DNA from 3 places in the Paenarthrobacter sp. NEAU-H11 genome. Region 2 is predicted to be linked to each of the others. Evidence: riboswitches for the same ligand, from Rfam matches in the RefSeq annotation. Region 2 holds a riboswitch; each other region holds the start of a gene.

Region 1 (4,207 bases), 310 kb from region 2:
TTCGCCGTCCCAGGGCTTTCCGAGGGCCTCTGTCTGCAGCCGGAAATGGTTCAGGGAACGCTCGTCCGGGGCCGGCATGGTGCGCAGGATGCCCACTTTCCCGGCCAGCATGAGCTGTGCGGCTGCCATGCCGGTCATCAGCGATATCTGTGCGTTCCAGTCCTCCACGGGCAGCTGCGGGGCGGCGGCAATCCGGTAGCCGCCGTCGGGAAGCTGGACAATCTCCTGGTCCGGCATGTTCAGGCTGGCACCCTCCCGGGCGCGCTCCAGCTCCACGCGCTTGAGCCCCACCTCTTTAAGGAGGCGCAGCACAGGGGAAGGGCTGCCGGCGTCCAGTTCCGCCTGGGCGCCTTTGTAGCTGAGCTTGGTGCGGCTGCGCATCCGGGCACGCCGCACGGCCACGGCCGTGACCTCCGCGTCAACGTCAAGACGGAAGTCCCACACGAACGCGGAACAGTCCTGTCCCGGCAGGAGGCTTCCCGCCCCCTCGCTGATGACTTCGGGATGCAGCGGTATGCGGCCGTCCGGCGTGTAAAAAGTCTGTCCCCGACGCCGCGTCTCAGCGTCCAGCGGCCCGCCCGGAGTAACAAACGCCGGCACGTCGGCGATGGCATAGAGAACGTGGTAGCCGTTGCCGTCCCGCTCGATGAACAGCGCCTGGTCCAGGTCGGTGGACGATGCCGGATCGATGGTAATGAATTCAACGAAAGTCAGGTCATGGGACGGCAGTTGCAATGCGGACACCGCGGCCTCGGCGTCCTTCACGGCATCATCAGGGTAGGCGCCCGGCAGCTCAAGCTCACTCCGGAGCGCGCCCAGCGCCGCTTCGAGTGCGTTGGTGTGCTCGTGGACATTGGGGGCCAGCCGATGGTGTGACACGAAAATCAGCGTAGCCCGAATTTCGTCAATAGTGCACGGAAGCGGCCCGGAGAGGCACGGCAGTTCCGGCGCGGGATTATGGGCGGGCGGCGTCCAGGGCGCTGAGGAGCGAAGCGGCGGCCGCGGCCGGATCGTCAGCCTCGGTAATGGCCCGCACCACCACGATTCGGCGTGCGCCGGCTTCCACCACATCTTCGACGTTGGAGTGGTCGATGCCGCCAATCGCGAACCAAGGGACACCGCCGTCGGGCGTGTCCTCCTGCCCGTCCGCCCCGGCAACAGCCGTGGCGGCGTACCTCACCAGGTCAAGCCCGACGGCGGCCCGTCCGGGCTTGGTGGGTGTTGCCCAGAGCGGCCCCACGCAGAAGTAGTCCAGCGCCGAGGGGCCGGCGGCGGCAGCCAGGGCGGCGTCCACCTGCTCCGGGCTGTGGCTGGACAGGCCGATGGCCGCGTTGCCGTTCAACAGCGTCCGGGCCGCCTTGAGGGGCAGGTCCTTTTGGCCGATATGGAACACCGGGGCTCCGGACAGCACGGCGATGTCCGCCCTGTCATTCACCGCCCACAGCCGGCCGTGCCGCACCGCCGATTCCTTGAGTACGGCCAGGAGCTCCAGCTCCTCGGCGGCTTCGATGGACTTGTCCCGCAGCTGGATGATGTCCACCCCGCCCGCGAAGGCGGCATCGACGAACTGCGCGAAATCGCCCCGCTCCCGGCGCGCGTCCGTGCAGAGGTAGAGGCGTGCGGCCTGCACGCCGGAACTGCCTTCGGCGTTGAGAAAGGCGTCGGTAGCCGGGACGGGGGATGCAGCGGCAGGAGGGTGGGACACATTCATGGGTGCCAGCCTAGTTCCTCTACACTGGGCCTCGTACTGCGGGAGCCGCGGCAGCTGTCATAAAGCGCCGGGCTGAGAGGGCGTCAGAGCCGACCGCTTGACCTGATCCGGCTAATACCGGCGTAGGGAAGGAGACACTTATGCCCAATGCGCTCGACGCCCCGTACCGGCCCGCGCCCGGCTCCGCACTCAAGGCCGACGTTGCGGTCATCGGCGGGGGAGTCATCGGCCACGGCATCGCCTGGGAGGCGAGGCGGTCCGGACATTCAGCGGTGGTAATCGATGACGCCCCCGGCTCCGGTGCCAGCTGGGCCGCGGCGGGGATGCTTGCCCCGGTGAGCGAACTGCATTACCAGGAGGAGGACCTCCTGGAGCTCATGCTGGAGGCCTCCGGGCGCTGGCCGGGTTTCGCCGCTGGCCTTGCCGCGGCTGCCGGTTCGGATCCCGGGTATCTTACGACGCCGACCCTCGCCGTGGGTGCCGACGCTGCGGACCGGCAGGCGCTGCTGGACCTGCGCGAGGTGCAGCAGGCCCATGGACTGACGGTTGAGCCCCTCACCATCCGTGAAGCCCGGCGCCGGGAGCCGCTGTTGAGCCCGGCCATTGCCTCGGCGCTGAATACACCGGCGGACCACCAGGTGGACCCCAGGCTGCTGGTCGCCTGCTTCCGCCGTGCCCTGGCCCGGCACGCCGGCGGAACCGGCGGAAGCTTCGTGGCCGGAGCCGCCGAGGGCTACGCCGTGCCGGACCGGGCAGCGGGCCTGCTCTGGCGGGACGGAGCCGTCGCCGGTGTCACGCTGGAGGGCGGAGGAACGGTGGCGGCCAGGGAGACCGTAGTGGCCAACGGACTGCACGCTGCGGCCCTGACCGGGCTGCCGGAAAAGCTGCACCTGCCGTTGCGGCCGGTCCACGGTGACATCCTTCGCCTCGCCGTCCCCGCCCACCTCCAGCCGCTGCTGACCTCCACCGTCCGCGGACTGGTCCGCGGGATCCCTGTGTACATCGTCCCCCGGCAGGACGGCACCGTGGTGATCGGGGCAACGCAGCGTGAGGACGCACTGGGGAAGGACAGCGGAACCAGCGCGGGGGCAGTGTCGGCAGGGGGCGTCTACCAGTTGCTGCGCGACGCCCAGGTCCTGGTGCCTGCGGTGGCGGAACTTGAGCTGCTGGAATGCACAGCCCGGGCCCGTCCCGGCACACCTGACAACGCCCCGCTGCTCGGGCGGGTCTCTCTGGAGGACGGCCCTTCAGGGCAAAGCCGCGTGGAAGGGCTCATCATTGCCACCGGCTTCTTCCGCCACGGCGTCCTCCTCACCCCGGCAGCGGCGGCGATATGCCGGGACCTGCTCGAAGGCAGGGAGGACCCCCGCTGGGCACCCTTCAATCCCGGCCGCTTTTCCGGCGTCGCCGTTCGGCCTGCTGCAGCGGCCACCCTACCCAACCCCAAGGAGACAGCATGAACATCACCCTGAACGGAACCGGACATACAGTCGCCGACGGCGCGTCCATCACCACGCTCGTCACCGAGGTCACCGGCCGCGCACTGGCCGCTGACGGCCACGCAACCGACGGCCGGAAATTGGGCGTCGCCGTTGCGCGCAACGCCCAGGTGGTGCCCCGGAGCCAATGGTTCGCTACCGCACTCTCCGAGGGTGACGACGTCGAACTTGTCACGGCAGTACAGGGAGGCTGAACACCATGACGGAAACCCGCAGCACCCTCGACGGCACCCGGCCGGACCTTCATGATCCCCTGGTGATCGACGGCGTCGCGCTCGCGTCCCGGCTCATCATGGGCACGGGCGGCGCGCCCAGCCTTGACGGCCTCGGCGCCGCGCTCCTGGCCTCCGGCACCTCCCTCACCACCGTGGCCATGCGCCGCTATTCACCCCAGGAGGCAGGCTCGCTTTTCCAGCTCCTCCTGGACCACGGCATCAAGGTCCTGCCCAACACGGCGGGGTGCTTCACTGCCCGGGACGCCGTCCTCACCGCGGAGCTCGCCAGGGAGGCCCTGGAAACCGACTGGGTGAAGCTGGAAGTCATCGCTGACGAACACACCCTCCTGCCGGATGCCGTGGAACTCGTGGACGCCACCGAACAGCTGGTCAACCGGGGGTTCAAGGTTTTTGCGTACACCAATGACGACCCCGTCCTGGCGCTTCGGCTCGAGAACCTGGGAGCTACCGCGGTCATGCCGCTCGGCTCGCCCATTGGCACCGGCCTGGGCATCCTCAACCCGCACAACATCGAGCTCATCGTGTCCCGGGCCTCGGTTCCGGTGGTGCTGGATGCGGGAATCGGCACGGCGTCCGACGCCGCCCTCGCGATGGAACTCGGATGTGATGCCGTGCTCCTGGCCACGGCGGTGACCCGGGCACAGGACCCGGCCATGATGGGCGCCGCCTTCAAGCACGCCGTCATCGCAGGTAGGCTGGCGAAAGCGGCAGGTCGCATACCTCGCCGTGAACACGCGCTGGCGTCGTCGGCGATGGAAGGC
Region 2 (4,207 bases):
TGTGGTGGGCGGCAACACCGGCAACCTTGAGCCGGTCGGCGAGGGCGCCGACGTCGTCCCCCGACGGCACTTCGATGAGGACCTCACCCAGGCCGAGGGTGTCCTTGCGCGGCCCCGCGCCGCGGCTGTTCCATACGTTCATTGCCATGTGGTGGTGGTAGCGGCCCGCCGAGACGAACAGGGCCTGGCCGTGCCAGCCTGCGGTCTTTTCGAAGCCGAGGGTCCCCACGTAGAAGTCGCGGGCGGTCTGGACGTCGCCCACCTGGAGGTGCACATGGCCCACGCCCGCAACGGTTCCCCGCTGGCGTTCCAGGGACTCCTCAGTGAGGTGCTGCTCCAAATAGCGCTGCGGCGGAAGGGCCAGGCTGTCCATCACCACGTCAGTGCCGTTCCAGGACCAACTGCTGCGCGGCCGGTCCCAGTAGAGTTCGATCCCGTTGCCTTCGGGGTCGGTGAAGTAGAAGGCCTCGCTGACAAGGTGGTCTGCGCTGCCGGTGAAGGAACGGGGTTCAAACTGCGCGGCCGTGGCGATGGTCGCGGCCAGGTCTGCCTGGTTCTCGAACAGCAGCGCGGTGTGGAAGAGGCCGGCCTCTCCCCGGCCCGGAAGCGTCAGGCCCGGAGCGGGAGCCAGGTGCACCAGCGGTTTCTGCAGCCGGCCGAGGTAGAGCCCGCCGTCCTGCTCCGCGACGACCTCCAGGCCGAGGGCCCGCTGGTAGTAATCGGTCATGACCTTCATGTCGCCCACCTTGAGCATCACGGTGCCCATGGCGAGGTCGGCAGGAAGGAGATCCTGGCGGGCGGCTGCGTCGGTCATTTGAAGGCTCCTTGTATTGGAGGCCGTCCCGTCGGCGGCCTGTCACATATTAAAATTACTTGAAGCTTCAATTTATTCCAAGTGGCGGCCTAAAATAACTCAGCGGATGATGCGGCCGCCCAGCACCACGTGTTCCAGCGCCCTGATCGTTTCCGGGGTGGTCCGCGGGTCTTCGCGGCACACCACGACGTCGGCCCGCGCGCCTTCCTCCAGGTTGTCCGCTCCCAGCCACGTGCGGGCTGCCCAGCAGGCGGCATCCAGGGCCGCAGGCATGGGCAGGCCGGCCCCGTGCAGGGCGAGGATCTCATCTGCGATCCTCCCGTGGCGGACCACGCTGCCTGCGTCCGTCCCGGCAAAGATGCGTACGCCGGCGGAATGGGCCTCCGCCACCCGTTCCAGCCTGCGTTCCCACAGGGCGCGCATGTGGGCGGCGTAGCGCGGAAACTTGGCGTCTGCCTGCTCCGCTATGTCAGGAAAGGTAGCGATGTTGATGAGGGTGGGCACGATCGGCACGCCCTGCTCCACGAACCGGGGCAGGTGGCGGGGCAGCAGCCCCGTGGCGTGCTCAATGCAGTCAATGTCGGCGTCCAGCATCTGGTCCAGGGTGTCCTCGGCGAAGCAATGCGCCGTGACCCGGGCACCTTCATCATGGGCAGCCTGGACAGCGTCACGGACGACGGCGGCAGGAAAGGAGGGCGCGAGGTCGCCGGCGCTCCGGTCGATCCAGTCGCCCACCAGTTTGACCCAGCCGTCGCCGTCGCGTGCTTGCTTCCGCACGGCCTCCACGAGCCCGTCGGGTTCGACCTCCGCCGCAAAGCCGCGCAGGTAGCGGCGCGTGCGGGCCACATGCCGTCCTGCCCGGATCAGCACCGGAAAGTCCCGGCCGCCCTGCATCCAGCGGGTATCGGCAGGTGAGCCGGCGTCGCGGACCAGCAGGGTTCCGGCGTTGAGGTCAGCCAGCGCCTGTTCCCGTGCAAGGGCGGGTTCGACCGGGCCGGCGGGGCCCAGTCCGATGTGGCAGTGGGCGTCAGCGAATCCCGGCAGCACCCAGCCGCCGAGCTCCCGCGCCGGAGGGGCAGTTGGCCGGCTGAACGTGAGCTTGCCGTCCACCGACCAGAGTCCATGGCGTACCCGGTCCGGTGCGGTCAGGACGGGTCCGCGAAAGTGAATGATGTCTGCCATCGGGCTTCCTTTCGATGCCCGGTCAGGCTAGCACCCGCAAATGTGACGCCGCCCTTCCGGGGGCGTGTGGTAGCTTACATCTTGACCACACGGGTGCCCCTGCAGGGGCTGAGATCGGGCTGACGCAGCCTGCGACCGTTGAACCTGTCCGGGTAATGCCGGCGAAGGAAGTGAGTATTCCTTGAGTACACAAAATGCACAGCTGAACCCTGCCCAAGACCGTCCGGCCATGGGAGCAGCCGGCAACCAGCCACCGGTGACCCAGTCCCTGAAATCCCATTCACTGGCCTACCTTGAGGATGCCGGCACGGGGATCAGGGTCCCGGTGACGGAGATTGCGCTGGAACCTTCCCCGAACGGGACGCCGAACAGGCCGTTCCGGACCTACCGGACGGCGGGACCTGGCAGCGACCCCGTCATCGGCCTCCCGCCCTTCCGGACGGACTGGATCGAAGCACGCGGAGACACCGAGGCGTACAGCGGCAGGGAACGGAACCTGCTCGACGACGGCCGCTCGGCTGTCCGCCGCGGCGCCGCCAGCGCCGAGTGGAAGGGAGCGCGCCCGGTGCCCCGCCGCGCCGTCGACGGCAGGACCGTGACGCAGATGCACTACGCGCGGCAGGGCGTGATCACCCCGGAGATGCGCTTTGTGGCGCTGCGCGAGAACTGCGATGTTGAACTGGTCCGCAGCGAGCTGGCCGCGGGCCGCGCCATCATCCCCAGCAACATCAACCACCCCGAGTCCGAGCCGATGATTATCGGCAAGGCCTTCCTGGTGAAAATCAACGCCAACATCGGCAACTCGGCCGTTACCAGTTCCATCGCGGAGGAGGTGGACAAACTGCAGTGGGCAACGCAGTGGGGCGCCGACACCGTCATGGACCTTTCCACCGGCGATGACATCCACACCACCCGCGAATGGATCCTCCGCAACTCCCCCGTCCCCATCGGCACCGTCCCCATCTACCAGGCCCTCGAGAAGGTCAACGGGGAAGCCAATGCCCTTACCTGGGAGATCTTCCGCGACACCGTCATTGAACAGTGCGAGCAGGGTGTGGATTACATGACCATCCACGCCGGCGTCCTGCTGCGTTACGTGCCCCTGACAGCCAACCGGGTGACAGGCATCGTGTCCCGCGGCGGTTCGATCATGGCAGGCTGGTGCCTGGCCCACCACCAGGAAAACTTCCTCTACACGCACTTCGATGAGCTGTGCGAAATCTTCGCGAAGTACGACGTCGCCTTCTCCCTGGGTGACGGGCTGCGGCCAGGGGCGACGGCGGATGCCAACGACGCTGCCCAGTTCGCCGAACTGGACACACTGGCTGAGCTGACGGCGCGCGCCTGGGAATTCGACGTGCAGGTGATGGTGGAAGGTCCGGGGCACATCCCGTTCCACCTGGTCCGCGAGAACGTAGAGCGCCAGCAGGAGCTGTGCAAGGGTGCGCCGTTCTACACACTCGGGCCCCTGGTTACCGACGTTGCACCGGGCTACGACCACATCACCTCGGCCATCGGTGCCACGGAGATCGCACGCTACGGCACTGCCATGCTCTGCTATGTCACCCCGAAGGAACACCTGGGGCTGCCCAACAAGGACGACGTCAAGACCGGGGTGATCACCTACAAGATCGCCGCACACGCGGCAGACCTTGCCAAGGGCCACCCGGGGGCGCACGAGCGCGATGATGCGCTGTCCAAGGCACGCTTCGAATTCCGCTGGCGCGACCAGTTCGCGCTGTCCCTGGACCCGGTCACGGCGGAAGCCTTCCATGATGAGACCCTGCCCGCAGAACCTGCCAAGACCGCGCACTTCTGTTCCATGTGCGGTCCCAAGTTCTGCTCCATGAGGATCAGCCAGGACATCCGGGACGAATTTGGCTCGGCGGAGTCGCAGGCGGCCCTGGCGGCGGCCGCGGGGATGAAGGGGAAAAGCGAGGAATTCCGGGCAGCCGGCGGCAAGGTGTACCTGCCGGAGCCCCGTGTTGCCGCCGGAAGCTAGGGCGTCAGGAGGCGCGTGCCCGGACCCGGCTGGCATCGCCGATGAACGAGCGGATGATGCGGTCCCCCTCTACTGAATCCTGGGGCCGGTGCCCTCCCGCCGCAGTGCGGTGGAGGGCGCCGGTCTCCCGGAGGTAGCCCGCGATCTCTTCGTAGAGCGGCTCCCAGCCGCCCGTGAGGACGAGCGTAGGCACGCCCGGCACGATGTGC
Region 3 (4,207 bases), on a different contig from region 2:
GGACCCCGTGGGCCACAAGGGCGCGCGCCTGACCAGCCAGATCTCACTGCCGGGCCGCTACCTGGTCTTCGTTCCCGGCGGTTCCATGACCGGCATCTCCCGCAAGCTGCCCGACGTCGAACGCAACCGCCTCAAGCGGATCCTCAAGGACCGCCTCCCCGAGCAGGCCGGCGTTATTGTCCGGACCGCTGCGGAAGGCGCCTCCGAGGAAGAGCTGACCCACGACATCAACCGGCTGCGGGCCCAGTGGGAAGGCATCGAAAGCCAGTCGAAGTCCACCAAGATCCTTGCTCCGGAACTGCTGTACGGCGAACCGGACCTGACCATCAAGGTGGTCCGCGACGTCTTCAACGAGGACTTCTCCAAGCTGATCGTCTCCGGCGAGGAAGCCTGGGACACCATTGAGGCCTACGTCACCTACGTTGCTCCCGATCTGGTGGGGCGCCTCGAGAAGTGGACCAAGGACCAGGACATCTTCAGCGCATGGCGGATCGACGAACAGATCCACAAGGCACTGGAGCGGAAGGTCTTCCTGCCCTCCGGCGGCTCGCTGGTGATCGACCGCACCGAGGCCATGACTGTTGTGGATGTCAACACCGGCAAATTCACCGGCAGCGGCGGCAACCTTGAAGAGACGGTCACCAAGAACAACCTGGAAGCTGCGGAGGAAGTGGTACGCCAGCTCCGCCTGCGCGATATCGGCGGCATTATCGTCATCGACTTCATCGACATGGTCCTGGAATCGAACCGCGACCTCGTCCTCCGTCGGATGGTGGAGTGCCTGGGACGGGACCGCACCAAGCACCAGGTTGCCGAAGTCACGTCCCTTGGCCTGGTGCAGATGACCCGCAAGCGGATGGGCACCGGGCTGCTTGAAGTGTTTGGCGAGCAGTGCGAGGCCTGCGCCGGCCGCGGCGTGGTGACCCACGATGACCCCGTGGAGCACCGCCGGGCCAATATCGTGGCGGCCGAACACCACGTTCAGCGCTCGGACGCCCGCCCGGATGTCCGGAATGAAAGCCACCGCGCTGAGGCCCAGCGCGGGGACAGCAGCCAGCCCGGCGTCCGTCCTGACCGGAAGCGCCGCCGTGGCCGCGGCGGCCAGCAGGTGGACGCTGCTCCTGCAGCCGCCCTCCACGTGCACACGGTCCACCCCGACCCCACGGACGCCGAGCGGCACGCGAAGGCCGAAGCCACCAGGCTTGCCCTTGCCAATATTGCTGCGGCAGCACACGCCGCCCACCTGCACGACGATGAGGTAGCCGCGGCCCGGCAGGCTCCGCAGGTCCAGCCGGCGGAACCTGAGAAGCACGACGGCGACGCCTCCCGGCCTGCCGCCGTCCTCACCTTTGGCGGGGAGAAGGTTGCCCTGCCGTTCGTGGAGCACGCGGAGGAGCAGCAGCCGAAGCCGGCCCTGACGCTGGACCGGCTCGCCGAAGCCTTCGCCCACCTCGGTGAGCCTGCCCCTGCCGCGGAAGCCACAGCCGGTCAGCCCGAACGGCGGGCGCCGGAAAAGGAGCAGCGGGAACCGGAGCAGGTCCGGGCACCGCAGCACGTCCAGGCACCGCAGCACGTCCAGGCACCGCAGGCGGAGTCGCCGCAGGTCCGGCCTGAGCCGCTGCAGGCTGCCCATGCGCTGCGCGAAAAGGACTATTCCGACCACACCCTGGAACAGTCCCGCCCGCGCCGGGCGCGCCGCAACCGCAGCGCCAGCCGCGCCCAGGGTGCGGCCAACGAGACCTCCGTCGAGCAGCACGAGAATGTCCCCGCCGCGGCGGCAGGGCATTCACACTCTGCAAAGGCGCCGGAAGCTGACCAGGCAGGTGCCCCTGCGCCAGGCAACGCCAAGCCTGCCGCGGAGCCCATCATCCTGGGTGTCGGGGTTCCCGCTTCGGAACTCTAGGCCACCGCACGCGACACGCTGGATGCCCGGCCGCCCACCACGTGTGGACGGCCGGGCATCCGGCATTTAAGGCCGCACCAGTCGCACTGCGTCACCTTCGCCCTGCGTACCGCAAAAAAGCTAGGCTGGTGAACCGACACGGGGTGCCGCGCACAGAGCGGGCTGAGATCCACACCCGTTGAACCTGTCCGGCTAGCACCGGCGAAGGGATGTCTCTTGTCTTCAACTCTCGAATTGCCCGCTGCCACCCCTCAGGGCGCCCCTGCCCCTGCAGCACAGTCCGGCCAGCGGCGGCACGTGCCCCGGGTCCTCTCGATCGCGGGCTCGGATCCGTCCGGCGGAGCCGGCGTCCAGGCGGACCTGAAAAGCATCGCGGCCCACGGCGGCTACGGAATGGCCGCCATCACTGCCCTCACCGCACAAAACACCCGCGGCGTACGCGGCGTCCACGTACCCCCTGCTGCCTTCCTCACCCGGCAACTTGACGCGCTCAGTGAGGACATCAGCATCGACGCCGTGAAAATCGGGATGCTGGGTGATGTCGCGGTGATCGAAGCTGTCCGGGCGTGGCTCGAAAAAGTCCGTCCCGGCGTCGTGGTTTTGGACCCTGTCATGGTGGCCACCAGCGGTGACCGGCTCCTGCAGGAATCCGCCGAAGCCGCACTTCGCGAGCTGCTGCCGCTGGCGCACCTCATCACGCCCAACCTGGCTGAACTTGCCATGCTGGTGGGCGGGAACGTGCAGGAGAGCTGGGAAGGCGCCCTGGAACAGGGCCGAGAGCTCTCTTCCGCCACCGGGGCGACGGTGCTTGTGAAGGGCGGACACCTGGCCGGGGACGAATGCCCCGACGCCCTTGTCGACACTGCAGGCACGCTTGGCCAGGACGTGGTGGTGGTCCCGGGCAAGCGGGTGGCAACGCTGAACAGCCACGGCACCGGTTGTTCACTGTCATCAGCCATGGCCACAGTCCAGGTGCGGCTGGGGGACTGGGAGGCAGCCCTCCGGGAGGTCAAGCCCTGGCTGTCCGGCGCGCTGGAGGCCTCGGAGTCGCTGGAGGTGGGTACGGGCAACGGACCAGTCCACCACTTCCACCACCTTCAGCCGGAGCCTGCTGAAGGCAGCTTCGCGGCGCGGCTGTGGGCTGAAGCGGAGGAGCACCTGGAAGCCATCTACTCCCTGGCGTTTATCCGGGACCTGGCCTCCGGCGACCTGGCCGAGAAACAGTTTGGCTACTACCTGGCCCAGGACGCCATCTACCTCAACGGTTATTCACGGGTGCTCGCGCGGACAAGTGCCCTGGCCCCCACCGAGGCAGAGCAACTCTTCTGGGCACGTTCCGCCGCGCAATGCCTGGAGGTCGAGTCTGAACTGCACCGCTCCTGGCTCAGTACCCGGACCGTTGAGCCGCAGCTGGGACCCGTGACCAAGTCCTACGTGGACCACCTGGTGGCGGCATCGGCGTCGGGCAGTTATGCCGTGCTGGCGGCAGCCGTCCTGCCCTGCTTCTGGCTGTACGCGGAGGTGGGCAAAACGCTCCACGCACAGTTCGTGGCTGCCGGGGAGCCGGCGGGCCATCCCTACGCGGAGTGGCTGCGCACATACGCGGATGAGGACTTCGCCGCGGCCACCCGCAGGGCGGTTGCCATTGTGGACAGTGCGGGGCGCACCGCTCCGGCGCATGAGAAGGATGCCATGGCCACGGCATTCAGGCAGTCCTGCCGCCTGGAAGTTGAATTTTTCGACGCGCCGCGCCTTCATTCCTGACGTCCGGACGGCCGCCGCGCCGGTACTATGGTGGGGCACCCCCCCGGCCAGGGAAATGTGTTGTGGTACCTATCACAGACAACCCGCCGGAACCAGCCTCATTTGCGGCCGAAGCCAAAACTAGCGTATTCTAGATCTTCGGTGCTTACGCCAACACTTGGGTTATGACCCCACGGCGTTGAGGCACAGCGAGAGCCCAACCAATTATGGAACCGGGTTCCGCACGCAAATTTGTAATAAACGTCGAGAGAAGTGAGTTCCCAAGTGGTGTACGCGATTGTCCGCGCAGGCGGCCGCCAAGAGAAGGTTTCCGTTGGAGACTTCGTTACCCTGAACCGCGTCGCCGGTGGAGCTGGCAGCACCATTCAGCTGCCCGCACTGCTCCTGGTTGATGGTGACAAGGTCACCTCCGCCGCTGCTGACCTGGCCAAGGTAACTGTTACGGCTGAGATCCTCCAGGACCTCCGTGGTCCTAAGATTGTGATCCAGAAGTTCAAGAACAAGACCGGTTACAAGAAGCGCCAGGGTCACCGCCAGGAA

The links. Region 2 has a riboswitch for thiamine pyrophosphate ahead of thiC (phosphomethylpyrimidine synthase ThiC). Riboswitches for the same ligand answer to the same signal wherever they lie in the genome.
Region 1: it holds a riboswitch for thiamine pyrophosphate, as region 2 does, so the genes downstream of both, thiO (glycine oxidase ThiO) here and thiC (phosphomethylpyrimidine synthase ThiC) in region 2, are expected to answer to the same signal.
Region 3: it holds a riboswitch for thiamine pyrophosphate, as region 2 does, so the genes downstream of both, thiD (bifunctional hydroxymethylpyrimidine kinase/phosphomethylpyrimidine kinase) here and thiC (phosphomethylpyrimidine synthase ThiC) in region 2, are expected to answer to the same signal.

Annotation. Positions count from the first base shown of each region.
Region 1 is NZ_JBNZGA010000001.1:331,217-335,423, reverse strand. It holds gene ACQ3DC_RS01510 (RNB domain-containing ribonuclease) at 1-879, opposite strand, end outside; gene thiE (thiamine phosphate synthase) at 956-1,711, opposite strand; TPP riboswitch at 1,740-1,857, shown strand; gene thiO (glycine oxidase ThiO) at 1,852-3,171, shown strand; gene thiS (sulfur carrier protein ThiS) at 3,168-3,404, shown strand; gene ACQ3DC_RS01490 (thiazole synthase) at 3,410-4,207, shown strand, end outside.
Region 2 is NZ_JBNZGA010000001.1:18,267-22,473, forward strand. It holds gene ACQ3DC_RS00110 (VOC family protein) at 1-814, opposite strand, end outside; gene ACQ3DC_RS00115 (amidohydrolase family protein) at 914-1,996, opposite strand; TPP riboswitch at 2,076-2,183, shown strand; gene thiC (phosphomethylpyrimidine synthase ThiC) at 2,178-3,998, shown strand; gene ACQ3DC_RS00125 (alpha/beta fold hydrolase) at 4,003-4,207, opposite strand, start outside.
Region 3 is NZ_JBNZGA010000008.1:139,447-143,653, reverse strand. It holds gene ACQ3DC_RS12130 (Rne/Rng family ribonuclease) at 1-1,903, shown strand, start outside; TPP riboswitch at 2,033-2,130, shown strand; gene thiD (bifunctional hydroxymethylpyrimidine kinase/phosphomethylpyrimidine kinase) at 2,120-3,667, shown strand; gene rplU (50S ribosomal protein L21) at 3,932-4,207, shown strand, end outside.